DNA from 4 places in the Blautia sp. HA8986 genome. Region 3 is predicted to be linked to each of the others. Evidence: riboswitches for the same ligand, from Rfam matches in the RefSeq annotation. Region 3 holds a riboswitch; each other region holds the start of a gene.
What was found. A riboswitch is a leader RNA that binds a small molecule or an ion and turns the genes downstream of it on or off. The one in region 3 is predicted to bind cobalamin.
Positions count from the first base shown of each region.

Region 1: it holds a riboswitch for cobalamin, as region 3 does, so the genes downstream of both, AC04Q4_RS08570 (cysteine-rich small domain-containing protein) here and AC04Q4_RS03805 (hypothetical protein) in region 3, are expected to answer to the same signal.
Region 2: it holds a riboswitch for cobalamin, as region 3 does, so the genes downstream of both, AC04Q4_RS08635 (sirohydrochlorin cobaltochelatase) here and AC04Q4_RS03805 (hypothetical protein) in region 3, are expected to answer to the same signal.
Region 4: it holds a riboswitch for cobalamin, as region 3 does, so the genes downstream of both, AC04Q4_RS09545 (ABC transporter substrate-binding protein) here and AC04Q4_RS03805 (hypothetical protein) in region 3, are expected to answer to the same signal.

Region 1 covers NZ_JBWLUQ010000001.1:1,819,763-1,827,471, forward strand. The annotation lists gene AC04Q4_RS08550 (class II aldolase/adducin family protein) at 1-345, opposite strand, end outside; gene AC04Q4_RS08555 (glycyl-radical enzyme activating protein) at 533-1,324, opposite strand; gene AC04Q4_RS08560 (pyruvate formate lyase family protein) at 1,345-3,870, opposite strand; gene AC04Q4_RS08565 (PHP domain-containing protein) at 4,170-4,892, shown strand; gene AC04Q4_RS08570 (cysteine-rich small domain-containing protein) at 4,981-5,295, opposite strand; cobalamin riboswitch at 5,562-5,766, opposite strand; gene AC04Q4_RS08575 (C40 family peptidase) at 5,930-7,408, opposite strand.
Region 2 covers NZ_JBWLUQ010000001.1:1,839,320-1,847,028, reverse strand. The annotation lists gene AC04Q4_RS08655 (sensor histidine kinase) at 1-304, shown strand, start outside; gene AC04Q4_RS08650 (GerMN domain-containing protein) at 315-1,268, shown strand; gene AC04Q4_RS08645 (DNA internalization-related competence protein ComEC/Rec2) at 1,308-3,575, shown strand; gene AC04Q4_RS08640 (NAD(P)/FAD-dependent oxidoreductase) at 3,695-5,080, shown strand; cobalamin riboswitch at 5,338-5,512, shown strand; gene AC04Q4_RS08635 (sirohydrochlorin cobaltochelatase) at 5,670-6,986, shown strand; gene AC04Q4_RS08630 (hypothetical protein) at 7,104-7,709, shown strand, end outside.
Region 3 covers NZ_JBWLUQ010000001.1:830,282-837,990, forward strand. The annotation lists gene AC04Q4_RS03785 (ABC transporter ATP-binding protein) at 1-8, opposite strand, end outside; gene nikC (nickel transporter permease) at 20-847, opposite strand; gene nikB (nickel ABC transporter permease) at 852-1,799, opposite strand; gene AC04Q4_RS03800 (ABC transporter substrate-binding protein) at 1,855-3,417, opposite strand; cobalamin riboswitch at 3,614-3,814, opposite strand; gene AC04Q4_RS03805 (hypothetical protein) at 3,890-5,098, opposite strand; cobalamin riboswitch at 5,240-5,422, opposite strand; gene AC04Q4_RS03810 (transposase) at 5,871-6,971, shown strand; gene AC04Q4_RS03815 (M14 family metallopeptidase) at 7,270-7,709, opposite strand, start outside.
Region 4 covers NZ_JBWLUQ010000001.1:2,018,471-2,026,179, reverse strand. The annotation lists gene AC04Q4_RS09560 (YerC/YecD family TrpR-related protein) at 224-541, shown strand; gene AC04Q4_RS09555 (DUF1836 domain-containing protein) at 624-1,244, opposite strand; gene pcrA (DNA helicase PcrA) at 1,404-3,647, shown strand; cobalamin riboswitch at 3,749-4,038, shown strand; gene AC04Q4_RS09545 (ABC transporter substrate-binding protein) at 4,145-5,239, shown strand; gene AC04Q4_RS09540 (FecCD family ABC transporter permease) at 5,254-6,339, shown strand; gene AC04Q4_RS09535 (ABC transporter ATP-binding protein) at 6,339-7,094, shown strand; gene AC04Q4_RS09530 (CGGC domain-containing protein) at 7,131-7,484, shown strand; gene AC04Q4_RS09525 (hypothetical protein) at 7,703-7,709, shown strand, end outside.

The DNA of each region.
Region 1 (7,709 bases), 990 kb from region 3:
CTGTGTAAGCGGGATACCTGCGATTGCGAAAGATGTTGCATAGATCGGATGAGCATGTACAACAGATCCTACGTCCGGTCTCTTCTCATATACTCTCATGTGCATCTTGATCTCAGATGATGGTTTGAATCCCGGGTTAGCCTGGATTACATTACCCTTGCCATCTACTTTACAGATGAACTCTGGTGTCATGAAACCTTTAGATACACCTGTTGGTGTGCAAAGATACTCGTTCTCTGCGATCTTAACAGAAAAGTTTCCGTCATTTGCTGCAACCATGTTACGGTTGTAGATTCTTTTACCGATGTCACAAAGCTGTTTTTTGATTTCAAACTCGTTTACCATGCTTAATTTCCTCCTTGAGCATTGGATTGCACTATTTTGTTTCTGTCAATATTTTACTCCATACCACAGAATAAGTCAAGGGCAATCCGTTGTTTTATGTTGGTTTCTTGTTGCTTTTTATGTTGTTTTTATTGTTTTTTATGTTTTCTTTTGAAAAAGGATCTCATTCTTTATAAAGTGCTGTCTTTCAGCCTCCGATCTGGCAGTCCAGACCGCATACAGCATGTACAGCACCCTTAAGCATCTGCATATGTTCGGCAGTCGGTGGAAGAATTCCTTCCATTAAATAGGGTCTTCCAAGGCCTTCATACTTATCCTGTCCAAGTCTGTGATAAGGAAGCAGATGAATCTTATTTACGCCCGGAAGAGAATCCGCAAATCTGGCGATTGCCTGGATCTCTTCAACAGAATCATTAAATGTAGGAATAACCGGGACACGGATCACAAGCTTTGTTTTTCCATAGAGGGCAACTTTTCTTGCATTCTCCAGCATCAGTCCGTTGGCGCGTCCTGTGAATTCCTTGTGTTTCTCCTGATTCATGTGCTTGATATCCATCAGATATACATCCAGATACGGAAGAACCTGCTCGATCTTTTCCCACGGGGCACAGGCCATACTCTCCACGGCTGTATTGATACCGCGTTCTTTGGCTGCCCGTAGCAGATCTCTGGAAAAATCTGCCTGACACATACATTCACCGCCGGAGAGGGTGATTCCCCCTCCTGAACGGTAATAATATGCACGGTCTTTTTCTACTTCCTCGATCATCTCACGGACTGTCACATCACGGCCGATCACCTTGTCCTCGCCCAGTACTTTCATGTTCTGAATCCTGTACTCCTGCGATTCCGGATTACAGCACCAGCGACAGCGAAGGACACAGCCTTTCAGGAATACGATAGTACGGATTCCCGGACCGTCATGCACCGAATATTTCTGAATATCAAAGATCCTGCCCTTTGTATCCAAATAGTCCATAATTTACCTCTTAAATCCGGTTAAAATCCCTGTTCGGTACGGCGGATGATGTCATCCTGCAGAGAACGGGAAAGAGTTGTAAACAACGCACTGTAACCTGCAACACGTACAACCAGATGTTTATATTTCTCCGGATGTTTCTGTGCATCCAGAAGTGTCTCTCTGTCGACAACGTTAAACTGCATGTGCATACCCTTCTGATCGAAGTATCCACGGATCAGTGCCACGAATTTCTCCAGGCCTTCTCTTCCGGCAAGTGCTGACGGATGGAATTTCTGGTTGAACAGTGTACCGTTAGATACAATGAAATGATCCAGACGTGATACAGAAGTAGCTGCCGCTGTCGGTCCCTTCACATCCTTGCCTGCTGACGGGGAAACGCCATCCGCAACAGGTGTATGTGCATAACGGCCATCCGGTGTTGCGCCGGTCTGTTCGCCAAGAGGAACGTTTGCAGATACAGGATAAAGTCCGGCCTGATAATGTCCGCCTCGTGGGTTCATATATTTCTGAAGCGGCTTGGTGTAAGTATAAGCCACATCTCTTGCAAAATAATCCACATCCGGGATATCGTTTCCGAATTTCGGAACCTCCTCGATCATCTTGTGGATCTCTTCGAATCTTGCTTTCTTCTCAGGAGATGGCTCTGTTCCGAGAGCTGCTGTCATAACGGCTGTTGCTGTCTGCTCATTCACACTGATACCATTCTCCTGAAGCTTCTTCATTACAACGGTAGTGATATCTGCCGCAGACTGTGCATCAATGCCTTTGCCATAGTTCCATGCCAGAGCCTCCTTCAGCTCTTCCATGGTCATCTTCTTCTCTTCATATACAAGCTTGCGGATTGCATACAGGGAATCTGCCATGTTGGCGATACCAAATCCCTGAGGACCTGTAAAGTTATAAACAGCTCCTCCTTCCTGAACGGATTTACCACGTTTCAGGCAGTCATCCACCATACAGGAAAGGAATGGCAGCGGACATCTCTCCGCATGTGCCACATCAATGGAATTGTCAGCATTTACAAGCAGAGAAATGAAATATTCCATCTGTTTCTTATATGCCTCATAGAACTCGTCAAAAGTCTTCATCTCTGTGACATCGCCGGTCTGAACACTGATCTGCACCCCTTTGTCCATACCATTTGAGAAAACCATCTCCAGCGGACGGCACATGTTAAAGAATGCAGCATCATGCCAGCCCTCTGTCTTACCTGCTTTCTGCGGTTCTACGCATCCGATGATGTTGTACTCTCTGGCATCTGCAAGGGACAGTCCCCGGTTCTGCAGTGCCGGAATAATCACCTCATCATTGTAGTAAGCCGGAAGTCCGATTCCTGTTCTTGTAAGCTCAGCAGCCTTGATCAGGAATTCATGAGGAGATCCGTTCCATACTCTTACTGAAAGAGATGGTGCCGGAAGATGTACATGCATAGATGCCTGGATGCACATAAAGGAGAGATCATTGGTCACATCCTCGCCTTCCTTGTTCTGTCCACCTGCGATCAGGTTCTGGAAAAGGCTGTAGCCTGCAAAGCCTTCTGCGGATGCAGCGTCACGGCATTTATTCAGGTCATTTAATTTAACCCAGATGCAGTCCATCAGTTCCTGGGCGAATTCTCTTGTAAGGTTGCCTGCCTCCATATCACTCTTATAATATGGATACATATACTGGTCAAAACGTCCCGGTGAAATGGAATGTCCGCTGCTCTCCATCTGGATCAGCTGCTGTACAAACCAGAAGGACTGGCATGCTTCGTAGAAGTTGCGTGCACCCTTAGCCGGTACGCGGCTGCAGTTGGATGCGATCTGAAGGAGCTCCTGTTTTCTTGTCGGATCCTGGCACTGATATGCCATCTGCTCTGCAAGCTCAGCATAACGATGTGCATAGTCGATAACCGCCTGACAGCTTATGATAACTGCTTCCAGGAAGCGGGATTTTTTTGCGTAATCGCCATCCCCTACATTGCACTCATCCAGCTCTTTCTGAGCTTTTGCAATGATTCCTTCATAACCGATAGCCAGCACCTCTTCGTATTTAACAGTTACATGACCTACACCATTGTAGAAATAATTTCCCGGTGTGAAGATGTTATGGTCAATAGCAAGAATTGCTTCCGGTGCCATATAGGAGGTTGCCAGTTCGCTGGTTGTCTTACCTTTCCAGTATTTATGTACCTCGCGAAGTTCGGCCTTAGTCTCCTCCGCAATATAGAATGGATCGGCTGTTCTGGTGGCTACTGTGTCCAGCTCATCCTCCAGCCACTGGAAGGAATACTCCGGGAATGTCTGACATCCTCTTGGTGCCAGTGTGCTGCTTCCTACGATCAGTTCCTCATCACGGATGATGATAGGGATATTGTGCAGGATGTGTGCAAAAGCCTTGGCTCTTCTTGTGATGATCGGCTCATCTTCTGTTGCCTTGTAGGATTCTGTGATCAGCTTGGCTCTGGCTGATTCGATCACCGGCATCTTCGCATAGAGGTTATCTACCAGATGGGTGATTCTGTCTGTTTTCGGGATATCTGCTATATGAAATTTCTCCATGATTCTCCTTTCTCACAGCCGGTTGTTTCTGGTGATTTTTCCACACTTCCGGCTATGTGCTCATGTAATTTTATTATACCTCACCCGCAATTCAGTGTCAACGAAATCCAACACTCATTTATTGCTGTTTCTGTGGTTTTTATCAATCCGATTATGTCTGTTTTGTTTGTTTTGTGCAAATTTGATATTTTATATATTGACTTTGGTTTTCCGCTCTGCCATACTTGTTTTTATATAGGAAGTTCTTTTATTCTCAGTAAAAAACTCGTTATTTTAACTGTAAAAGAGGTGTTGATTTTATGTATCTTTCCGATATGCACACGCATTCCATTGCCAGCGGCCATGGCACTGAATGTACGATCACCAATATGGCCCGTGCTGCTGCTGCGAAGGGTCTTCGTCTCCTGGGGATCACAGATCATGGCCCCGGCACTCTGGCAGCCGGAACTTCTTCTTATTTCCGCAGCCTTACCTACTCTCCAAAAAAGCATTTCGGAGTAGAGCTTCTCTACGGAATCGAACTGAATATCCTCGACAGAAACGGCAGCGTAGACCTGGATCAGGAATTATTATGTAAGCTTGATTATGCCATTGCCAGCATGCATTCCTGGAATTACCGCTGTGGCACCAGAGCCGAAAATACAGAAGCTTTTATCAATGTCATGAAAAACCCCTGTGTGAAGATCCTCGGACATAGTGATAACACTCATTACCCGGTTAATTATGATGTGCTTGCCAGGACTGCTAAGGAAACCGGCACGATCTTTGAGATCAACGAGGCTTCTCTTGCACCATATGGCTATCGTGGTGATACCAGGGAGAACTGTTTCAAGATCCTTCATTACTGCCGCAAATACCGCCTACCACTGCTTCTTTCCAGTGACAGCCACGGACCGGAACATATCGGCGACTTTACATATGCCGCTGATTTTGTCCATCAGGCCATGTTTCCGGAGAGCCTGATATTAAACAATCAGATTCCGAAGCTGAAAGTATTTCTGCAGACAAGAAAACCTGTTTAATTCTGAAAAAAGCCAGCTCTGACATTTTTATCCTGTATCAGAGCTGGCTTTTATTTTATCTAATGTATTTATTTCTATATCTATTTTCTTAATACGGTTTCTTCACATTTTCCGTGGAATTCTCCCTCTGTTTACGAACAAGTTCCGCAAGTTCCTTGTACTTGCCTGTGATATACCCGAAATTCTCTTTCTTATGCGGAACCTTACATCTGGAACAGTCCTTAATACCGCTGTCCAGGAAACGGAAATTACCACCGCATTTATCTCCCAGTGCATATAAAGGACAATAGCAGAACAGACAGTTGAAATTATCCGGATCTGCTCCTGTATGGCATGGAAAATATTCACAGTTCTTATGACTGAAATAGGAAAACTCCTTCCCCTCCCAATATGGTTTTGCCATGATCGTTACCTCCTCCCAAGGTTGTACACTCATGATTTTTCCCATAAAAAAAGAGGTAGCGATGCCACCCCGGGGTAGAAATATAATCCGTTCATGAGTGCGCGGAGGGAACGAATGTATCCGGAGTAGTATCGCCTGCCATTTAATCATGTATAATTCATATGAACAGGCGCATTCCATAAAAAAATGCCTACTCTCGTAAAAAAGTAGACAACGTCCCAGGGGTGCGGAGTCCCTGAAATGGTTGTTACACTTTACACGGAAGTTTAACCTCGCCATAACAAGCAGGTTTCCTGGCTCCGGGATCATGGCTTGTCTCTCCTTCTCATACATATGTACAATGGATTATGAGATTCGCTCCTCCGTTACAGTGACCGGATCGCTCAGGTTTCTCACCTGATTCCCTTTTCTGTGAGATTCCGATAATTATCAGATAACTGTCAGACTCCCGCAGCACTTGCTATGTTCAATATGGAATTATACTGACATCATAATAACACCATGTTAATTATATGTCAATATATTTTGAAAACTTTTTTCAAACTTTTCATCAAAAAACATCCCGGCAGAAAACCACCGGGATGCTGTATATTATTGTTATCAGACGGACAAAAGCATCCGCATTTGAACAAAATTATACAAGACGTCTTACAGACACGATTGTTCTGTATGTAGCATCATTGCTGACCTTGATTCCGTCCTGTGAGTTGGATGCATGGACGATCTGTCCGTTGCCCATGTAAATTGCAACGTGTCCACCGTAACAGATCAGATCTCCTGGCTGTGCATCTGCATAGGACACCTCTGTACCTGCATTCTGCTGCTCATAGGATGTTCTCGGAAGGCTGACGCCAAAGTTTGCATATACACTCTGCACAAAACCAGAGCAGTCTGCTCCATTAGTAAGGCTTGTACCGCCCCATACATATGGGTTGCCGACAAACTGTGTTGCATAATTTACAACCGAAGAACCGGAACCACTGCTGTAAGAGGAAGAAGAGCTCTCACTTTCGGAAGAAGATGTATCCTCTGAAGTATCTGCCTCAGAGTAATCACCGTTATCAGAATCAGCGTCTGTGTTGTCTTCTGCTTCATCTGTATTATCAGAGATCACATTTCCATCCTCGTCATACTGAACACCATCGTCCTCACTGTCATCTGTGTCTCCCTCTACATACTCATCATCGTCTTCTGCAGTGTCTTCGTCTGTATTCTCGATCACATCGCCATTCTCATCATACTGAACATCTTCACTCTGATCTTCTTCTGCCTGCTGCTCTTCTGCTTCAGCCTGGCGTCTTGCTTCCTCTTCTGCCTCAGCCTGTGCTCTCGCTGCAGCCTCAGCTTCAGCCTGACGTCTCGCCTCTTCCTCAGCAGCAATACGCTCAGCCTCTAATCTCTGAAGCTCTGCCGTCTGCTCTGCAAGAAGGTTCGCATAATCAGTTGCCTGCTGCTGTGCATAAGCAATCTCATTATCGTAATCTGCGGATGTGGCACGTTTCTCATCCAGCTGTACCTGCAGGTTCTGGGACTCCGCCTCATATTCCTGCTTCATTCCCTCAAGCTCTGCTTTCTCCTGTGTGTACTGTGTCTCCAGGTTGGCTACCTGCTGAATCGTGTTGGAATACTTCTCAAGACTTTTTCTATCCTGCTCATATGTCTTCTGTGTGTACTCAGCTCTTGTAAGAAGCTCTGACAGGTTCTCTGCATTAAGCATCATCTGAAACCATGCATCGTCGCCACCCTTCTCATAAAGATACTGAATACGTTTCTTCATTGCCTCGTACTGCTTCGCCTTGGCGTTCTTAGCCTTCTCAAGGTTAGTCTGTGTAGATGCAATGTCGGCTTCTTTATTGGAGATATCTCCTTCCAGTGTCTGAATAGAAACCATCACGTTTACAAGATTCGCATCAAGAGTAGAAATCTCACCTTCGATCTGGGATTTCTGAGCGGAAAGCTCATCCAATCTGGAGTATGTAGCGTTCAGCTGGTCATTGGTTGCATCCATCTCCTGCTGAAGTGCTGCTTCATCTTCTCTTGTTGCGCTTACGCTGACTACCTGTGCTCCGCTGATGATGAGCGCCAGTGTCAGACATAATATTCTTTTCTTCATGACTGTTCACCCTCACAATCTAATTCTGATTCTATAGCGGCAAAAGTTCTCCGCTGTTTCAAGTTTACTCACGTCTGTTGTTATTTCATTTTTAACAGTCCGTGTAATATTTTTGCAATATCTTGTTTCAATCTTTTTATATATTAACACAGTGTTATTTGGATTGCAAGGATTTTCTATTATTTAGTTTAAAACTTTGTAACATTTATTAATGGTTTTGACATTAAAAAACAGGGGAACCTGACGCATCAAGGATTCCCCTGTTCTGTTTGTTACATATTTTTTTCTTTTATATCAGCTG
Region 2 (7,709 bases), 1.0 Mb from region 3:
CGGAATCAAATACAATGTAGATGAAGGCTGGGTTCGGGTAACGCTGGATGCAGACTACAAGTATTTTTATGTGACAGTAGCAGATTCCGGACTTGGAATTCCGGAGGATTCCATTGAGAGGATCTTTGAGCGCTTTTACCGCGTGGATAAATCCCATTCCAGGGAGATCGGCGGAACTGGTCTTGGCCTTGCCATCACCAGAAGTTCCATTGTCATGCACCATGGAACCATCAAGGTATCAAGCAAAGAAGGCGAAGGAACCACATTCAATGTGAAGATTCCGCTGTCTTATATCTCATCCTAGGAGGTAGCGCATGAAAAAAACGATCTGGATCATCTGTCTGGCTGCTGCGTGCCTTCTCCTGGGAATGGTAGCGTATATAAGCTTCTCAGGTAAAAAAGAGACCGAAGAGCAGCAGTACAGTTTTTACTATATCAACAATGAAGAAACAAAGCTGAAAGAGGAGAAATATGTTCCTGAAAAAGAATCAGCAGAAGTAATGCTCCGTGATTTTTCAGAGAGTCTGAATAATCGTGAGACAAGAGATGATGGAATCTCACTTTTTCCTGACGGTGTGAAGATTTCTTCCTATTCTGTGAATGACGGCGTGCTCCGTCTGGAATTCAATGAAGCCTTCGGTAAGATGTCCCGTACCAGGGAGCTTCTTGTAAAAGCAGGAGTTGTGAAGATATTTGTCCAGGTTCCGGGAGTCGATTCCGTAGAAATCTATGTTGGGAAAAAACCTCTCACAGATACAAAAGGTGACGAAGTCGGAGCTATGAACGGCGATACCTTTGTGGAGTTTTCCGGCTCTGACGGCGATGTATACAGCTATGACACTTTTACTTTGTATTTTACCAATAAAAACGGAGACAAGCTGGTGGAAGAACAGCGAAGTGTCCGGTACAGACGAAATCTTCCGAAAGCGACAGTTGTTCTGGAACAGCTGGCGCGCGGCCCTCTGGAAAAAGGCCATTATCCTACAATCCCGGAGAACTCAGAAGTGCTTTCCCTGACAAGGGCGAACGGCATTTGCTATGTAGATTACAATTCTGTATTTCAGGATTATGCATTGAATGTTTCTGAGGAGATTCCTGTTTATTCGGTGGTAAATACACTGATCGCAGCCACCGGAGTGGATAAAGTGGAGATTTCCATTGAAGGAAACAAAGAAGTAACTTTCGGCAAAAATATGCAGCTTTATAAATTTTATGAATGGAATGACAGTCTTCTTGCCAGCTCAGCGGCAAAGAAGAAAGAGAACTGATCATTCCGACAGCAAAAAAATATAATACGGGAGAAACATATGATAAGACGTCCAATGTGTCTTCTGTGTTTTTTGATGATGCTTTCATTTGGCATTGCGGATCTGGCGGGGATTCCTCTTATCAGGGGGAATCCCCTTCCTGCCAGTGTGCAGTCCTGGATTGAAGTACATCCCGCTTCCGAGATCTGCGGGGAGGTGGAACGGTACGAAAGCACAGAATTCTCCCAGTCTGTTTATCTGAAAAAAACATATCTCATCTATCATTCAAAAAAATTTCCAATTAATAATGTAAGAGTATTTCTGAAAAAAGAAGAAGAGCTGAAGCCTGGGATGCAGATTCTTGTAAAAGGAATCCTGAAAGAAGTGGAAGGCCCAACAAATCCGGGTGGTTTTGACAGCAGTCAGTATTACGCCTGCCGCCATATTTATTATTTTATGAAAAAAGCTGTACTTCTGAAAAAAACATCCACATATTCCGGCTATCATCAGGCAATGCTTATGGTGAAGGAGAAATGCAGACAGATCCTGGAAAATACAGCAGGAAAAGATGCACCTGTTTTTGATGCCATTGTTCTTGGGGAGAAAACAGGCCTGGACCCGGAGATCCGGATGCGTTATCAGCTGGCAGGAATCGTACATATTCTGGCGATCAGCGGACTGCATATCAGTATTCTGGGGATGGGGCTTTATAATCTGCTGAAACGTGCAGGGCTTGGTATCTGGCCAGCAGGGATTTTTTCTCTGGCTGTGATGCTGCAGTATGGGATGATGACAGGGGGAAGTGTGTCTACGATGCGGGCTGTCACCATGTTTCTCATTGCAATGGGAGCCAGGATCACAGGAAGGATCTACGATATGCCAAGCGCAGTGTCTGTCACTGCCATGATGATCCTGGCAGAGTCACCGGCGTATCTGCTGGACAGTGGATTTCTTCTGTCATTTGGGTGTGTTCTGGGAATCTGTGTTGCATCAGAAAGGATTTGCGCTCTCGCAGGAGCAAAGAGAAAGGTTACGAAAGCCTTCTGGGGATCGGTGGCTCTTTGGCTTGTGACGCTTCCTGTGATGCTGAAATTCTTTGGTGAGGTATCACTGGCCGGACTGATATTGAATCTTGCGGTTTTGCCAAGTGTAGGAGTTGTTCTCTCAGGAGGTGTGGCTGCAATGCTTCTTGGCTTTGTCAGTATTCCGGCAGCCAGAGCTGTGATTTTTCCTGCGAAGGGAGTCCTGCTTCTATATGAAAAGCTCTGTGAACTGGCCGGAAGAAGCCGCTGGTGCACCTGGATTGGCGGCGAACCGGAACTCTGGCAGATTTTGGTATATTATATGATATTAATTGCTGTACTGTTTATTGGACAGCATATAAAAGAATCAGATCAGAAGAAAAAAGAACTGGAAAAGGGAGAGGCAAAGGGATTACAACACATTCTTCGTATAGCTGCCATTGTTCTCCTGACCTTGAGTATACTGACGCTGGGCGTTCGGTCTTTCGGGTATCTCTTTAAATCTGAAACCCTGAAGATCACCTGTCTGGACGTAGGTCAGGGAGACGGAATCCTGGTTCGGACCCCGGATAACAAACATTATCTGATAGATGGAGGAAGCAGCAGCCAATCAGAGCTTGGAAGATACTGCCTTCTTCCGGCTCTGAAAAGTATGGGGATTTCCTATCTGGACGGAATTTTCATTTCTCACACAGATAAAGACCATTTAAGTGGTGTGCAGGAACTTCTGGAATATATGGAAAAAGGACTCACAACTATCCGGGCCGGTCATCTTGTTCTGCCAGGATGGTCAGAACCGCCGGAAGCCTGGACAGATCTTGCCAGGACAGCCGAAAAAGCAGGGGTAAAAACAGTGACAGGAAACACAGGAGATATCATTCATTCCGGGACAGCGACATTTGAGATCCTGTGGCCGGAAAGTACGGCCAGGGGAAAAGATGTGAATGAGGAGGCTATGGTTATGGAACTTACATACGGCGAATTCCGGATGCTTTTTACAGGGGATATCGGAGCAGACACGGAGAAAAAACTTCTGACTGCAGGATGTCTTAGTGATATTGACTGTCTGAAAGTCGGCCATCATGGTTCACGATATTCATCCTCAGAGGCATTTTTAAAGAAACTGAAACCCGAGCTGTCCATCATATCCTGTTCATCCACCAATACCTACGGCCATCCGTCACCGGAAACGATACAGCGTCTGAAAGACTGCGGAAGTCAGATTGAATACACCATGAAAAATGGCGCGATCACCCTGGAAACCAATGGGAAAAATCTCAGGATCCTCAGATTTTACAGCAACTGAAAAACCCCCGAAAAACATGAAAAAAACAGGTGACTTTTGCTGATACTTGTTGTAGAATAAACAGGGTTTGTGTGAAAATGAAACATATAAAAGTAACACAAGATAAGGAGCTTTTATTTATGAAATATGACGTACTGATCGTAGGAGCAGGTCCTGGAGGAATCTTTGCAGCCTATGAACTGATGAATAATGATCCGGAGAAAAAGATCGCGGTTTTTGAGGCTGGTCATCCCCTGGAAAAGAGAAAATGTCCAATTGACGGAAAAAAAGTAAAATCCTGTATCCACTGCAAAACATGTGCCATCATGAAAGGATTCGGAGGCGCAGGAGCTTTTTCCGATGGAAAATATAATATCACCAACCAGTTTGGCGGAACTTTGTATCAGCATATCGGCAGGGAAACAGCAACAGAGCTGATGGAGTATGTAGATAAACTGAACCTGATGCATGGTGGCGAGGGAACTAAGCTCTATTCTACAACAAACAGTGAGATCCGCAAGCTTTGCCTTCAGAATGGGCTGCATCTTCTGGATGCTTCTGTCCGTCATCTGGGAACTGATATCAACTATGTAGTTCTTCAGAATCTTTATGATGAAATGAAAGATCATGTAGATTTCTATTTTGATGCGTCTGTTGATAAAGTGGAAAAAACAGAAGAGGGTTATGCAGTTCTGACAGGTGACCAGCGTTACGAGGGAACATACTGCATCATTTCAGCAGGACGAAGCGGAAGTAAATGGATGGAATCTGTATGTACTGATCTTAGGATTCCGACACTTTCCAACCGTGTGGATATTGGTGTGCGTGTGGAGCTTCCGGCAGAGGTATTCAGCCGCCTGACAGACGAGCTTTATGAGAGTAAGATTGTTTACAGAACAGAGAAATTCGAGGATATGGTACGTACTTTCTGTATGAATCCGAGAGGTGTTGTTGTTAATGAGAACACCAACGGAATCATCACAGTAAACGGACACAGCTACGAAGATCCTGCAAAGCACACCAACAACACAAACTTTGCACTTCTTGTATCCAAGCATTTCTCCGAGCCGTTCCACGACAGCAACGGATATGGCGAAAGTATCGCAAGACTTTCCAATATGCTTGGCGGCGGTGTTATGGTTCAGCGTTTCGGAGATTTGATCCGTGGAAGACGAAGCACAAAAGCACGTGTTGACGAGAGCTTTGTAACACCGACACTTTCTGCCACACCAGGAGATTTAAGCCTTGTTATGCCGAAACGTATCCTTGACGGCATCATTGAGATGATCTATGCACTGGATAAGATCGCACCTGGAACAGCAGACGATGATACTTTGCTTTATGGTGTGGAAGTTAAATTCTATAATATGGAAGTTGAGATCGATGAGAATCTGGAAACCTGCCACAAAGGTCTCTTTGTTATCGGAGACTGCAGCGGCGTGACACATTCTCTTTCCCACGCATCAGCCAGCGGAGTTTATGTTGCAAGATATCTTGATCAGGAATACTTTAATCGAAGCAAGTAAGTCCCCTGCTTCAATTGAGAATATTCGCCTGACTAAATAATTTGAACCAGAGAGACCGCAGATCAGGTGAAATTATAGATTCTATAAAAATAAAACATATATCATGCATAGGTATGCCTGGTGTGCATGAATATTTGAAAGCATTCTGACAATAACACAAATATTTTGAGGGGGATTTTGGAATAGTCCGACAGTAAGCTTGACATTTTTGTAACTTTGTGGTAAAAAAGAAGAAACCAGATTAAATTGAATATGTGCAAATGTTATAACGATAAGGTTGCATCAGAACCGATGCGCAAAAGAGAATCCGGTGCGAATCCGGAACGATACCGTCACTGTGAAGGGGAGTGGCTTTTGAGAACCACTGGGAGACCGGGAAGGAAAGGCTACGCTGAACCAAGTCAGGAGAACTGCCTTATTGTGAGATCTTAGATTCGCGGTTTACGAATCTGTATTCTCCATAACAATACAGAACTTCTTTTTATGTATTGCGCAGAGAATCCTATGTAGGAGCAGGCGGCCGCGTTAAGCTGCCGCTTTTTTGTACATGTTGGTTATCTGGAAATACATGAAAAGAGGACTATAAGAAATGAAAAGAAAAACTATGTTAGCTCTGATGCTTGCAGTTTCCATGACATGCTCTATGGGTGCAGCTACAACAGCAATGGCAGCTGATGATTCCGCTACAGAGGAAGCAGCTGATACCACAGCAGAAGAAAATACTGAGGCAGCTGATACCACAGAGGCTTCTGATGAGGATCAGAAAGCAGCTGATAATGTAGCAGCACTGATCGACAAGATCTATGTTCAGGAGAGAACAGATACAACAGATGAGGACTGCAAGGCAGCTAAAGAAGCATGGGATGCCCTGACAGACGCACAGAAAGAGCTGGTAGAAGGCGAGAATGCTGATCCGGATTACTTCGGACGTGATACAGGAGATGCTTCCAAAGACGATCCGCGTAACCAGGATGAGATCGGTGAGAACGAGCTTCTTGTTGTAAGCTTTGGTACTTCCTTCAACGACAGCCGTGCTGAGGATATCAAGGGAATCGAGGATGCTCTGGCAGCAGCATATCCGGACTGGTCTGTAAGAAGAGCTTTCACAGCACAGATCATCATCAACCATGTTGAGGCAAGAGATGAGGAGAACATCGACAACATGCAGCAGGCTCTTGACCGTGCAGTAGAGAATGGCGTTAAGAATCTTGTTGTTCAGCCTACACATCTGATGCATGGCGCTGAGTATGATGAGATGACAGAAGCTATTAACGGATATAAAGATAAATTCGAGTCTGTGGCAATTGCAGAGCCAATGCTTGGTGAGGTTGGAGATGATGCAACTGTTATCAATGATGACAAGAAAGCAGTTGCTCAGGCAATCACAGATGAAGCTTGTAAAGAAGCCGGATTCGACAGCATGGATGCAGCAGCTGAGGCTGGCACTGCATTTGTATTCATGGGACATGGTACATCCCATACAGCCAATATTACATATGATCAGATGCAGACACAGATGGAAGACCTTGGATTCAAGAACGCTTTCATCGGTACTGTAGAAGGTAAGCCGGAAGACACAGCATGCGATAAAGTTATCGAGAAAGTAAAAGAAGCAGGATACAAGAATGTTGTCCTTCGTCCGCTGATGGTTGTTGCAGGAGACCACGCTAATAATGATATGGCTGGTGATGACGAGGATTCCTGGAAGAGCCAGTTTGTAGCATCCGGAAACTTTGAGAATGTTGACACTCAGATTGCAGGTCTTGGAAGAATCGAAGCAGTTGAGCAGATCTATGTAGATCACACAAAAGCAGCTATCGATTCTATCGGAAGCACTGATGAGTCCGCAGATTCTGATGCAGCAGCAGATACAGAGGCTGATTCCGCTGAGGATTCCGCAGAATAAACAGTATAGAATATCCGTGTAGAAGCGGATATATATAAGAAATAAAGTAACTGCCCGGAAAGATCAAAAAGACTGTCTTCCGGGCAGATTCTTGTCACAGGGAAGGGAGAAACAATCATGAAAAAACGTTACGTAAATCTTCTTCTTGCAATGGTAAGTGCATCTGCCCTGATGCTTGGCTCCGTACCGGTACTGGCAGAGAGTGATTCTGCGAAAACGGAATCCGGGGAGAATGCAGAAGCAGCTGATGAGAAAGATGTATCCACAGATAAAGAGAACACCTTGGAAGATGGCGTTTACACAGCTGAGTTTGACACAGACAGCAGCATGTTCCATGTAAATGAGGCAAATGACAAAAAAGGAAAGCTCACAGTCAAAGATGGCGAGATGACTATCCATGTAAGCCTGGTTTCCAAGAAAATCGTAAATCTGTTTGCGGGAACAGCTGAAGATGCACAGAAAGACGGAGCAGATATCATTGAACCGACCACAGATACTGTAAAATACAGCGATGGTTATACAGAAGAAGTGTATGGATTTGATATCCCTGTACCTGCCATTGACGAGGAGTTTGATGTAGCGATCCTGGGAGAAAAGGGTAAATGGTATGATCATAAAGTAAGTATTAAGAATCCGGTAAAAGAAGATGCAGCAGAAACTGCTGATGATTCCGACGAGAAAGATGACGATAAACAATCCAAAGGCAAAAAGCTGAAAGATCTG
Region 3 (7,709 bases):
TTCAGCATGTTTATTCCTCCTACTCATTTCTTGGATCGAGGATATCACGGATGGAATCCCCAAGCATATTAAATACAACAACTACTACAAAAATAGCAAGACCCGGGAAGATCATCAGCCACGGAGCGGACTGCATACACGCTCTTCCTTCATTCAGCATATAACCCCATTCCGGTGCCGGCGGCTTCGCGCCAAATCCCAGGAAGGACATTGCTGCCAGTTCCAGCATCATGGAACCTATATCTGTCGCAGCAGTAATGATCAGTGTAGGAAGTGCATTTGGAAGCATATATCGAAACAGCATATACGGTGTTTTGGAACCGGTAACGATCGCTGCTGATACATAATCCCTGTCACGGATCTTCATAACCAGGCTTCGTGCCAGACGCGCATATTTGGTCCAGCTTACTACTACAATAGCGATGATCGCATTTTTGATACTTGCGCCCATAATACCTGCAACAGCAAGAGCAAGTACCAGTCCTGGGAAAGCAAGCATCATATCTGCAATTCGCATAATAACAGCATCAATGACACCTCCGAAATATCCTGCAAGGACTCCGGTAACAGTTCCCACCAGAAAGATCAGGGCAACAACACCAAAGGTTGCTGACAGAGATGCACGTGCTCCATAAATAACTCTTGAAAAAATATCCCTGCCCATTTTGTCGGTTCCAAAAATATGTTCCTTGCATGGCGGAAGCAGTGCATCTACCAGAGAACCTTTTAACGGGTCAACCCCTCTGGTTACCACCGGTGCAAATACTGCTGTCAGAATAATACAGACTGCAAGAATAGAAAACACGACAAAAGTTTTATTTGCTAAAAATCTGTTTTTCTTTTTCATGATTCTACTCCTTTAAACGCATACGTGGATCAATATAAACATAAGATGCATCAACGATCAGGTTAATGACCATATAAATCAGGGCAAGCCATAATACATATCCCTGGATCAGATTGTAATCACTGGATGTGATTGCTGAAACTGCAAGGTTTCCAAGACCCGGATAAGAGAAGATTACTTCTACAACACTGGTTCCTCCAAGAAGTGATCCTATGGAAAGACCAAACATTGTGATCAGCGGAAGCAATGAATTTGGAAATACATTGCCCCAGATAATCTTTGATTTCTTTACTCCTCTTGCCTGTGCACCGATCACATAATCCTGACTCAGTTCATCCAGCACCGCTGTTCTTACCTGTCTGGTATATTTGGAAGACATTGCAATCGCAAGTGTCAAAGCCGGAAGAAACAGACTCTTAAAGTCTCCCGCAGAACTGATAACCGGAAATGCATTGATATAAACACAGAATGCCAGCATTAACAGAAGTCCAACCCAGAAGTTAGGCATCGCACATCCGAGGAATGTAATTCCCCGGACGAGATAATCGATCCATTTATCTTTATATATGGCAGACAACATACCTAAAGGTACAGAAATAACCAGCATAAGGATCATGGCCATTAATGTAAGTTTCAAAGTCGGCCATAATCTGGCTGCAAGAAGTTCTGTAACTGGTTTATTTAAGCTGTATGATTTGCCAAAGTCACCTTTCAGACAGTTCTTAAGCCATCTGGTATACTGCACCAGAAACGGATCATTCAGACCAAGTTCCTCGCGTGTCTCCTGAACCATTTCTTCAGTAGGCATTACACCGGTTGCCGTGTACATGTTTCGTACAGGGTCACCTGGTGACATAAAGGTCAGTGCAAATGTAATAAAGCTGATACCGATCAATACGATCACAATCTGTAATAAACGCTTGATTATTTGCTTTTTACTCAAAAAAGACACCTCTTTTTATTTCTGTTTGTAACTATTCAGTAACTTCACAATTCGCAGACTTTTCTTATTCTGCAGGAGTAATTTCTGTTGACAGCCAGTAGTAATCTGCTGTATGGATATGTGCAGAACCAACTTTCTTACTGTAGATCATAGATGAGTTGTAGTATCCATCAATCAGAACCGCTGCATCATCTACCAGGATCTGCTGCATCTGGAAGATCAGATCTTTTCTCTTTTCCGGATCCATTTCACCTTTTAATTCTTCATATAACTTATCATAGTCCGGGTTGGAGTATGCGCAGTAGCTGGTATCAGTTGCCCAGTTAGCCATATATGCCAGAGGATCTCCGGTACCAACAGTGATCCAGTTATTGTTATTAAAGTCATAATCCAGTGCTGCAAGTTTACTCCACTGATCATCTGAGCTTCCGTATTCAGGAACAACACCGATGCCGATTTCTGCAAGATACTGTGCGTGAGCATCTGCAAAGTCATTCAGAAGACGGTTTTCATAAGAAATATATCTGAGGTTGATATTCTGACCATCCAGTTCACGGATTCCATCTCCGTCTGTATCAACGATTCCTGCATCATCCAGAATCTGTTTTGCTTTTTCCGGATCATAGGTATATGGATTTTCCAGTTTGTCATAGTCATAGTTCAGAGTAGAAGGCAGTACGGAGAATCCTGGTGTATAAAGTCCACCGATTGTTCTGGAATTACAGATTGTATCATTATCAATTGCCATCAGGATTGCCTGACGAAGTGTTTTGTTTCCAAGAACACCGTCAAAGTTCATCCATGCAAATCCACAACGTACACCTGATGCGATATCAACAGTATAGTCATCGTTATCCTGGAAGTCCTGAATATCTGCTACATTTGTGATATTCTCAACCAAGTCTACCTGACCACTCTGGAGAGCCATTGTTTTTGCGGAGTTATCTCCCATGAACAGCAGATTGATCTTATCGTATGGAACATCTTCACGATAATACTCATTTGCAGCTAATGTATAACCAACACCTACACCATTGAATTCTTCAATCTTGTATGGACCTGTTCCAATAATTCCATTATCGTAGTTTTCAATATGTTCTACATCTGTGATTCCCATAGTTGGGTGGCAGAGCTGTCCTACAAGGTTTGCATATGGTTTGCTTGTTTTGATGTTAATAGTATTTGCATCATCATCTACAGTAACTTCTGCTTCAAATTCCAGATATTTCTCCGGTTTGGCAGATCCGGAAGGTCCTACCTCTTTCATGTGATCAAAATACTCTTTTACCTTTGTCGGAGTTAAATCACATCCGTCAGAGAATTTAATTCCGTCTTTCAGCTTGATCGTCCATTCTGTATGCTCGTCATTTACTTCATAACTCTCAGCAAGCCACGGGATAACTTCCATATTGTCATCGAATTTAAATAATGCTTCAGCAATACCATATCTCATAGCATTCCATCCACTGTTTTCATCATTTGCACTGTTTACACATCCATCTGTGTACATCTGACATCCGAAGTTTAAAACCTTCTCATCACCCTTCGCCTGTACAGTAACTCCCATTAATAATGCAACTGTTGTTGCCGCTGCTAACACAAGTAATTCTCTTTTTGTTTTTTTCATCCTTTACTTCCTTTCTTTTTTTGTTTCTTCGTTGTTTTTCTTCCTTCTCATACTGTCCATTCCTGTGATTTTGAACGAAAAAAAAGACAGATGCTCCCACATCCGTCACGAAATCTTACCATTAAAGAATCAAACATATATATGCAACACATGAAGTTGTAACTCTTAATCAGGATTTCTCGTCGTCCGCAAGAATCTCTTTTACCAGAAATAAGCAGGTCTCCTGACTTAAGCTTACCCATTTTCAGCACCTTCCCAGAAAAATATCTTCCAGTGGCATTCAGCTGAAAACCAACTATCACAGTGACGGGATCGTACCGGATTTACACCGGTTTCCCCTTTTAATCAGACCAGCAGAACGCTTCTGCTGGTCTGAACTTATCTCTAGAATCATTAAATGACCGTATGAATACTTATTTATCATAACATACTATCATGTATACGTCAATTATTTTAGACTTTTATTTTCTATCTATTTTTCCGTAAATTTCCGGAATTGTTCAAAATTTGTTTCCAGTGTATAGGATTTCAGAACTTCCATCATGTCCTCTACACTATATGTATTATCATACATTCCAATAGATAACGCATACTGCTTATTAAACTCATCTACTGAATCCGCTGTCCAGAATGACTGCTGCAGCCGGAAAGCACTTCCATCTTCACGGTAATCTTCTGCAAAGCCTTCCAGAGCATTTTTCATGGCAACAAATGATGGTGCAACGATAGCACCATATTTTCCTACAAGATAGTCGATTCTTTCCTTGCCGTTATATCCCTTTTTGTTAAACATTTCGTATGTATCTTCTGTAAAACAGTCAATTGAACCCAACAATACATCTGTACTGTTCTCTTCTTCATAAGCATCAATTACCTTGATAAAATCACTTGCGCTCACTACACTCAGAATAACATTATACTCTCCTGTATTCAGCGGATCAGCCAGCTTTTCATCAAGATAATCTTTGGGATACCCCGGAACCAGAGTAATCTTAATGTCGCTACCTGTTTCAATTTCTTCAGTATCCTGCGTATTCACCAGTTCTTCTACAGGCTTCTCATATGACAGGCCATATGCTTCCTGAAGCTTATTCAGAATACCAATCGTTCTCAGACGATGCATCTCATTACCGATAGCAGCTCCTCCACATGCTATTATGTAATGATTCTGATTATTCTGATCCTCTGAAGCAAAATACTCCGCCATATTGGCAGCCGCATCCATTTCTGTTTCAACAGATGTTCCTATCGTTCCCAGAAAATAAGGATTATCCTTTACTTTCTCATACATTTCATCACTGATCGTTCCTGATCCACGTACATAATACATACCATATTCTTCACATACCGGAAGAACTTCTTCAAGATCTGAAGAAAGGAAAGAAATGATTCCCTTTACATTTCTTTCATGAAGCTCATTGATAAAGCTGATTTCTTCTTCTGCAGTACTTATACTGGAAGAATATAAAAACTCGACTTCAAAAGCCATGCCGACATAATTTTCAAAATAATTTCTAAATGCTCTTACTTCTGCATCATTCAGATTATATACGGACACTCCTATTGTCATTTTTCCGTCCTGATTTGTTGTATCACTCTGAGTATCGGCTGCCATAACTGAAATACTGGTGCAGGTGAGCAGCATAATCATTGTCAATATAAAACTTATTATCTTTTTCATTCCTTTTTTACCTTTCTATCGTATTTGTATAAAAGTTCAAGTTTTCTTTTCTCACATCCTTTCCTGAAATAAAAAAGATTCTTTTCTTAAAATGTATTTTAGGTATAAAAATAAAGCCTTTCTTATACACCGTAAGAAATAACCTTTTTTCCAATGCAAGCAGGTCTCCTGACTTAAGTTCATCGCATTTTATCGTCTTCCCGCCTCTTCAGCAGTGACGTATATGATAAAAAGCTCCCTTTTACAGTGGCGGGACCGTACCGGATTTGCACCGGTTTCCTTTTTAATTCCATATTACTGGAAACATGCATTATTTTTATAATATGATATCAGGGGCTAAAAGTCAAAAACTATTTTTACTCTGCGCTAAGGCTTTTCCCCAACTTCATTATATTTTTATTATATAATTCCATTTGGTTAACGTCAATAATTTACATCTAATATTTATATGTTTTTTTATTCACTTTTACTATGGTCTTGAATATTCAGATTCCAGTATCTATTCCATAATAAGGGTCTCTTTGCAGCACTACCTTCTCTTGTGGCATTTCTTTGTTTATGCTAAAATATTTTTACTACTATAAATGAGCAAGTTCGTGATTTTGCATAAAAGAAAGACACCTCGATTCCGTGTGTTGTATAATGAAAGTGCCTAAACAAACATTTGCAACATTTACGAAAGAAGGTGTCTCTCGCAAATACTATACATCATTCCGCATTCATATACAACCAGCTTAAGAAATTAAATTTATGCAAATTTTATTCGAACCGGGTGATAAACCACCTTATAAGTATCCTGATCAGCATTTTCATTTCAGGATATCATGGAAAAACCACGGATTTTGCTAAAAACAGTTCCTGTCACAGAACTACGATTGCACATTTCCTTAATTCAGGGAAATGGGATGATTCTCTACTTTCAGATACGTTAAAACGTTCTGTTATAGAGATTATTTATTCAGAAGCAGCACGCACCGGAAAGCCTGTTTTCTGCATTGTAGACGATACGATAGCTTCAAAGACAAAGCCTTCGTCACAGGCTCTGCATCCGATTGAAGATGCGTACTTTCACCAATCCCATTTAAAGGGGAAACAGGACTACGGACATCAGGCAGTAGCTGTTATGCTTTCCTGTAACGGCATTGTCCTGAACTATGCTTTTGTAATGTACAATAAATCAATTTCCAAGATTGATATTGTACAAAATATTGCAAAGGAACTGCCTGTTCCACCAGTAATGTCTTATTTCCTTTGTGACTGCTGGTATGTTTCTGAAAAAATAATCAATACTTTTGTACAGAAAGGGTTCCATACCATTGGTGCTTTGAAAACAAACCGTCTGCTGTATCCATCAGGAATGAAAAAGAAACTCAGTGAACTGGCTGCTGAACGATCCACAACACATAAAGGATTTGACCTCGTCACAGTCAAAAAACGCAACTATTATGTGTACCGGTATGAGGGAAACCTCAGCGGCATAGAAAATGCAGTTGTTCTTTTAAGCTATCCTGAAAAAGCATTTGGTAATCCTAAAGCACTACGTGCTTTCATTAGCACAAATGTATCCTTATCTACACAGGAGATCCTTTCCTGTTATGTTTGTCGATGGCCGATTGAGATATTTTTCAGGCAATGCAAAAACCATCTGGCCCTGGATACATACCAGATACGCTCCTCAAAGGGAATACAGAGGTACTGGCTGTTGATGTCACTGACACATTATATTTGTGTCACAGGAACTGGCGGATATCGGTCTTTTCAAGATGGATATCATCGAATCTGTAGTGCCGTTCATCAGGAAAAGTATCAGTATCTATTCCTATGTGCAAAAGCAAGTGATGATTTTGAAGCATTTATGAAATTAGCAGGATAATTTTGTGCATTTTTTCAAATTTGCTCATTTATAGTTACGAAATTAATTATATGACAGAAAATATTTCCTGTCTATAGAAAAATACAATATTTTTTATATTTTTGACACAATTTGCTTTTTTCCGAATTGTACCTATACCCCATATGGTATTTCGGATAATATACTTATACCCCGATATGTATATATTACTGAGATAATATTACTATAAAGTAAAAAACCCCTGCATATTACGTAACATTCCTGACTGAGGTATGTCCGTAACATACAGGAGTTTCCTGGACTCTTTTAATAACTTTTCTTATTCACTTTCAAATAAAGTCTCAGTGATCGCCGCATATGCGATCATCGGACCATCTTCAATAATATTCAGACTTGCTGTCTGGTAGAGAACCACGCCATTCTCTGTTGCAACAGATGTATAGAGAAGATTTCCGTAATAATCCCGAAGTTCTCCCAGGTCTTCCCCTTTGAAGAAGTATTCTCCCGGCTTCTTTGACGGATACCAGCATCCGGTGTAAGGTGCATATTCATAGACAACATTTTCCAGAAGCATCTGGCGGTAATGTTTCAGTCCCTGGCATTTCTTCCCCTGAAGATGAAGGATAAGATGGCGGACATCCCGTTTGTCCTGTTCCACTTCCTCCCATGTCCAGTAACTGTGACCGCCTCTTTCTATAAGGATACTTGGAATTCCAAGAGAAGCCGCATAATTATAAGCACCACCTGTAGCTGTTGTGG
Region 4 (7,709 bases), 1.2 Mb from region 3:
TTTGAAGATATTATTTTAAGTATAACCAATCAGAGCAGAAAAAGCAAACCCCAAATAGGTTAGATGAAGATTGGACGAATAAGAGCAAGTGTCCGCCATACAAAGACAATTTAATGAAATAGTTTATTAAATTTCCGTAAAAGGCTTGCTTATCACGATTTAGAGTGTTAAAATATCAGTATTATATCAGATGAAAAACTATGTAATCTAAAGGAGCGTAACAATGAGTAAAAAAATCAGGACGGAGGCCGTGGATCACCTGTTTGAAGCGATCCTGTGCCTGAAGGATAAAGAAGAGTGCTATACATTTTTTGAGGATGTTTGTACCATCAATGAGCTGCTTTCATTATCTCAGCGCTTCGAAGTAGCGAAGATGCTCACTGACAAGCGTACATACCTTGATATCTCAGAGAAGACAGGGGCTTCCACAGCTACGATCAGCCGTGTGAACCGTTCTCTGAATTATGGAAATGATGGGTATGAGATGGTATTTGCACGTATGAAAAAGAACGATGAAGAGAAGAACGATAAAGCAGAGTAATGTATGTCGGCTGTAACAGCGACAGCAGAGACTGCGATAACGTAAAAAAGAGACAGGCGTGATGGTCTGTCTCTTTTCTTCTTTATTTCTCTTTTTTGGATGTGCCATCGCCTTTGGATGAGTTCATATGATCGATCATGTTCTCAATGATCATCTTTTTCATGTAAACGTCAAAACTTAAAAGGCAGATGAAAGAAAACTGATGAAGAAATTCCCTGTCCTCCGGATCTGCGTCTTCGAAGATCTCACCTGCACTCTTGAAGCGGCGCATGAGATCTTTTTCCAGATAGCGGATCTGTGTCTGTTCCATGCTGAAAACTTCCTGGTAGATGTAAGTCATGTCCTTCTCTGTCATGGATTTAAAATATTTCTCCGTGATAGGTCCGAGAAGAGTCTGGATATCGCTGATGGAAAGGATATTCTTAAAATAGTAGATAAAGATCAGCATCAGCAGATGCTCACGGGAGTAACGCTTCTTCTCAGGCGGCGGGAGAAGCTTGTTCTTCGCGTAATTGTTGATCATGGTCTTGGTCAGGATCTTGTCATCCTCGTGACGCTTGGTGGAAGCAAGATTCTCTTCCATAAAAGTTGTCACCTGATCCATGTACAGATTGATATTCGGAATCTCATCAGGTTTTATATAATCAAGTTCAGCAATTTTTGCAAAAATGCTGTTCATCATCTCTTTTTCATTATTTGTCATCGTATTATCACCTCTGCTCCCTATTATATAGTTTTAAATACTACTTGTAAAGAAACTTTTTTTACCGGAAAAAGGAATTTGATGTTGTGGGTTTACCATGGGGAAAAGTCATGATAGTATATAGATACTGTTCATATGGAAAAAGAAATGGAGATTAAAATGAGTATACATGAAGCTTTGGATACATTAAATCCCATGCAGAGGGAAGCTGCCGTACATACAGAGGGACCGCTTCTTATCCTTGCAGGAGCAGGTTCCGGCAAGACAAGAGTGCTGACCCACAGGATCGCCTACTTAATAGAAGAAAAAGAGGTTAATCCATGGAATATCCTGGCCATCACCTTTACCAACAAGGCTGCCGGTGAGATGCGTGAGCGTGTGAACAAGATTGCCGGAATGGGCGCAGAGAGTGTCTGGGTTTCCACTTTTCATTCCGCATGCGTCAGGATTCTTCGCAGACATATCGAGGTGCTTGGATTCAGCAGTAATTTTACAATCTATGATGCAGACGACCAGAAGACTGTCATGAAGGAAATTTTCCGGAAGTTCAATATCAATACGAAGATTTATAAAGAGAGAGCTGTGCTTGGCGAGATCTCTCATGCCAAAGATGAGCTGATCACTCCGGAGGAGATGGAACTGAACGCAGGAAGTGACCCGGATGCACGGAAAATCGCAGGAATGTATAAGGAATACCAGTCCATTCTCCGTGGAAACAATGCCCTGGATTTTGATGACCTGATCGTGAAGACTGTGGAGCTTTTTCAGCATAATCCGGACATCCTGGATTATTATCAGGAGCGGTTTCGTTATATTATGGTAGATGAGTATCAGGATACCAACACAGCGCAGTTTAAATTTGTAAGCCTTCTTGCTGAGAAATACAAGAATCTCTGCGTTGTTGGTGATGATGACCAGTCCATTTACCGTTTCCGCGGGGCTAATATCGGGAACATTTTGGGATTTGAGAAGGTTTTCCCGGAAGCTAAGGTGGTGCGCCTGGAGCAGAATTACCGTTCTACCAAGAACATCCTTAACGCAGCCAATGAGGTGATCGTCCACAATACAGAGCGTAAGGAAAAAACTCTCTGGACAGAGAACGAAGAGGGAGATAAAGTTCATTTCCGTCAGTTCAACAATGGTTTCGAGGAAGCGGAGTATGTAACCGGTGAGATCATGCAGGGACGCAGGAGCGGCAGATTCCACTACAAGGACTGTGCAGTACTTTACAGAACCAATGCCCAGTCACGTCTTTTTGAGGAAAAATTCCTCCTGGCGAATGTTCCTTACAAGATCGTTGGTGGGGTTAATTTCTATGCGCGCAAGGAGATCAAGGATCTTTTGAGTTACCTCAAGACTATTGATAATGCAAGTGATGATCTTGCAGTGCGCAGAATCTTAAATGTGCCGAAGCGTGGAATCGGAGCTACCAGTATCGGTCGTGTCCAGGATTATGCGGACAATATGAATTTAAGCTTCTATGATGCGCTCCGCGTGGTGGAGGAAGTGCCGTCCATTGGACGTGCTGCTTCCAAGATCAATGATTTTGTTTCCTTTATCCAGGGATTAAAGAGCAAGGCAGAGGCTTATACAGTCCGTGAAACCCTGGAAGAAGTTATTGAGATGACTGGTTATGTGAAGGAGCTTGAAGCTGAGAAAACAGAAGAAGCCCAGGCAAGGATCGAGAACATCGATGAGCTGATATCCAAGACAGAATCTTTCCAGGAAGCCATGGAAGAAGCCGGACAGCAGGCTACACTTTCAGCTTTTCTGGAGGAGATCGCGCTGGTGGCTGATATTGATTCTGTTGACCCGGATCAGGATTATGTACTTCTTATGACGCTCCACAGTGCCAAAGGTCTGGAGTTTCCAAATGTATTTATGGTGGGAATGGAGGATGGAGTTTTCCCGGGATATGCGTCTATCTGGTCAGGAGATCCTTCTGATATTGAAGAGGAGAGAAGACTCTGCTATGTAGGAATCACAAGAGCTATGAAGAACCTGACGCTTACCTGTGCAAGGCAGAGGATGATCCGTGGTGAGACACAGTATAATAAAGTATCACGTTTTGTACGGGAGGTGCCGCGGGAGCTGGTAGATCTGGGACATACCATTCAGGAGAAGAAGCCGCAGGTAGAGAACATCATGTCGCCAAAGAGTGCCTATGCCCAGATGAAAATGAATTTCCAGGCAAAAAGCAGTCTGCAGAAGAAGGATTTTACAGTTACCAAGGCTTCCAGTCTGGACTATGGCGTGGGAGATACGGTACGCCATGTGAAATTCGGTGTTGGTATCGTGAAGAATATTACCGAAGGCGGAAGAGATTACGAGGTTACGGTTGACTTCGATAAAGTCGGTGTAAAGAAGATGTTCGCCGGTTTTGCCAAGCTGAAAAAGATCTGAGAGGGATCTCTCCGGGCAGACTATTTCTGCAAAAAACTGTAAAAATCCGGCCTCAAGGTTGTAATTGGAAAACCGGTATGCTAGAATTAGTATCAGCGTAATTGAATTGCTGTGAAGTGAACAGTATCACCGGCACATATGCTGCCGGATACTGTGAGAGGGAATCGGGTAAAAAGCCTGAGCGGTTGCGGCCACTGTATACAGAAGAAGGGATTTCACATGCCATTGCAGAAACTCATGTGAGAAGGCGAAATCCCGATGTCAGAGAGATTCTGGAGAAAAAACTGATACATCATTCATGATCGGCTAAAAGATGAATGGTGTATCAGTTTTTATTTTGCGGAGTTTTTTCTGAGTCTGTAAGTCAGAAAACCTGCTTGACAGTATGTAAGTGGGAGCTTCCGTACAAAGTGTTCCGTGCAGATTTTATGAAGCCCCATCTTTTCGGTTACCCATAGGCAACAGGAGATAAAACAGGCGAAAAGAGAGGAAATGAAATGAAAAACAAGTATGTATCCACAAGAATCATGGCAATGGTAATGGCAGCGGCAATGACCGTATCTGCAGCTCCGGCTGTTTATGCCGCAGAGAGAGCAGACTCCGAGACCATCAAGGAAGACAACCAGCCGGCGGCAGAAGACAGTACAGGGTCTGCAGACACCGAAGATTCTTCCGCAGAGGCAACCAAGACAGAATATCCTCTGACCATCACAACCTATGATTACGATGGAAACGAAATCGAAACCACTTATGAAAAAGCACCGGAAAAAGTCCTTGCTGTATATCAGGGAAGCATTGAGACTATGCTCGCACTTGGTCTGGAAGACCACCTGGTAGCTACCGCAGGTCTTGATAATGAAGTTCCGGAAGATCTCAAAGAAGCATTCTCAAAAACAAATTATCTTGACGAATTTACCCCATCCCTTGAAACTGTAACAATGCTGGAGCCGGACATGATCTTATCCTGGAGCTCTCTTTTCTCTGATAAGAATCTGGGAAATGTAACAGACTGGATCGACAAAGGCTGCAACACCTACTACAACACCAATACTCGTCCGGACGGCGACAGAACACTGGAAAATGAATTCACAGATATCTTAAATATCGGAAAGATCTTCGATGTACAGGACAAAGCGCAGGCTATCGTTGATGATGCAAAAGCAGTGATCGACAAAACTCTTACTGCAACTGCAGATGTAAAAGACAAACCAAGCGTAATGGTATTGGAGCCTCTTGGAGATGACATCACAAACTATGGCGTAAAGAGCCTTGGCGGAGATATGGTAACACAGTTAGGCGCAACTCTTGCAAACCCGGATGCTTCCACCGTTGGAAAAGAGGATATCATCGCAGCCAACCCTGACGTGATCTTTGTGGTTTACATGCCATATGCAGGAGATGATCCGGAAACTGTTAAGAACAGCCAGCTTGCAGTGATCCAGGATGATGAGTCCTTGAAGAGCCTTGACGCAGTAAAGAACGGACGTGTTTACCCGATTATGCTCAGTGAGATGTATGCAAGTGCAACACGTACCCAGGACGGAATCGAAACTTTTGCAAAGGGATTATATCCGGACGTAAATCTTGACTGATCGGAGAAAATGCAGTGAAAGAAACAGCTTCACAGAGAAAAAAAGATAAGGTGCTCAGAACATCCATGTATGTGGCAGTTCTCATCGGACTTGCAGGATTCCTTATTTTTTCCATACTTGCAGCCATCACTTTTGGAAATGCGGATCTGTCACTGAAGGATGTATACAGCGTTATCGCTTATAAATTGTTTCATATAAAAAGTCTGTCCGCCTATGCGGAAGGCGCAGTTCATGATGTTGTGTGGCTGATCCGGCTGCCTAGAGTCCTTCTGGCTCTGGCAGTTGGAATGGCTCTTTCCGTGTGCGGCGTGGTGATGCAGGCTATCGTGCAGAACCCGCTGGCAGACCCGTATGTGCTGGGTATCTCATCTGGTGCATCTCTGGGTGCCACACTGGCCATCATGCTTGGAATCGGAAGCTTTCTTGGCGGAAACTCTGTGGGAATCACAGCTTTCATTGGCGCGATGATCACTTCTTTTGCGGTGATCGCCATTGCAAACATGGGTGGAAAGGCAACTTCCGCAAAACTGATCCTTGCGGGAATGGCGGTCAGCGCAGTCTGTTCTGCTTTTTCCAATTTTGTCATTTATATTACCAATGACAAAAATGCGGCAACAGAAGTTATGAAGTGGAGCATGGGAAGTCTTGCCGGAGCAAGCTGGACCAGAGTGGGTGTAATGCTTCCGGTCACGCTGGTGTGCGTGGCTGTTTTCTGGACGCAGTACCGGAACCTGAATCTGATGCTTCTGGGAGATGACGTATCCATTACCCTTGGAACAGATCTGCACAGACTGCGGACTTTTTATCTGATCGTTGCTTCTGTTATGATCGGATTTGCCGTGTACTGTGCCGGTGTGATCGGATTTGTGGGACTGGTGATCCCTCATGTGGTCCGGATCCTTTTTGGAACAGATCACAGAAAACTGCTCCCCTTAAGTGCGCTTCTTGGTGCATCGTTTCTGATCTGGTGCGATGTGGCATGTCGTGTGATCCTTAAAAATTCCGAGATGCCCATCGGTGTGCTGGTATCCATTATCGGTGCTCCCTGCTTTATTTATCTGCTTGTGCGGAAATCCTATGGATTCGGAGGTGCCCGGTAATGAAGATCACCACAGAAAATATTCAGGTTGGCTTTCACGCCAGACAGATCCTGAAGGGAATCTCCATGGAATCCCAGGATAAGGAACTGGTAGGAATCATCGGACCAAACGGAAGCGGAAAATCCACTTTGCTGAAATGCATTTACCGTATTCTGAAACCAGACGCAGGAGCCGTGTATCTGGACGGCGAGGAGCTTCATTCCATGAGTGTTCGAAGCTCTGCGAAAAAAATGGCCGTGGTGGCACAGCACAATTATTATAATTTTGATTTTACGGTCCGCGAGGTGGTTCTTATGGGGCGTGCGCCTCATAAAAAGACTCTGGAACGGGACAATGCAAAAGATTACCAGATCGTGGATGAAGCGCTGAAAACCGTACAGATGGAGGCGTTTGCAGACCGTACCTTTTCCACTCTTTCCGGAGGAGAGCAGCAGAGGGTGATCCTGGCAAGAGCACTTGCCCAGCAGACCTCTGCACTGATTCTGGATGAGCCTACCAATCATCTGGACATTACCCACCAGATCATGCTGATGGAGTTGGTGAAAAAACTTAATGTAACCGTGATCTCCGCTATTCACGATCTGAATATTGCAGCAGCATACTGTGATAAGATCTATGTACTGAAGGACGGAGTTCTGGAAGGTTACGGAACGCCGGAAGAAGTCTTGACCCCGGAGCTGATCCGCAGGATCTATAAAGTAGAAGCGGAGATCGTTTACGACAGCCGCGGAAAGATGCATATTTTGTTTTTATGATTCTGGCTGTGAGGCGGGATGCATAGAGGGAAAAAGATGAAAAAGATCGGGATTTTGACATGCCTTAATTCCAATGATGTGTGTACCAGGGCAGGATGTCTGTCTGCATTTCGGGAAAGAAGAGATTTTTTTTCCGGCTATCCGGAAGATACGATTCTGGCAGCTGTGATGACATGCAACGGATGCAAAGAAACCAATGAAAAAGAACCTGCTGAAGATGAGGGGATTTTGGAAAAGGCAGACCGGCTGGTCAGTGAAAAGATCAGCGTCATCCATGTCGGGGTATGCCGTCTGAATGAGGAAAAAAAGGAATGTCCGCGGATAACACAGATCTGCGGTCTGATAGAAGAACGCGGGATCAAAGTGATCCGAGGAACCCATAAAGAATAAGAGAAAACCGCCGTATCTTTCCGGAAATGCCGGAAATACGGCGATTTTTTTACAGAATGTTTCTGCGAAAATTTGTGTAAGTTCTGGTAAAACCAGACATATGGTGGTATAATAAGAACATTAAAAAAGGCTCGGGTGCAGCGACCTCAAAAAACGCTGCGCTGTAGATTTACTGACAGAAAGTACAGCCGAACAGAAAGAAAGGATGGTGCAGTGTTATGAATT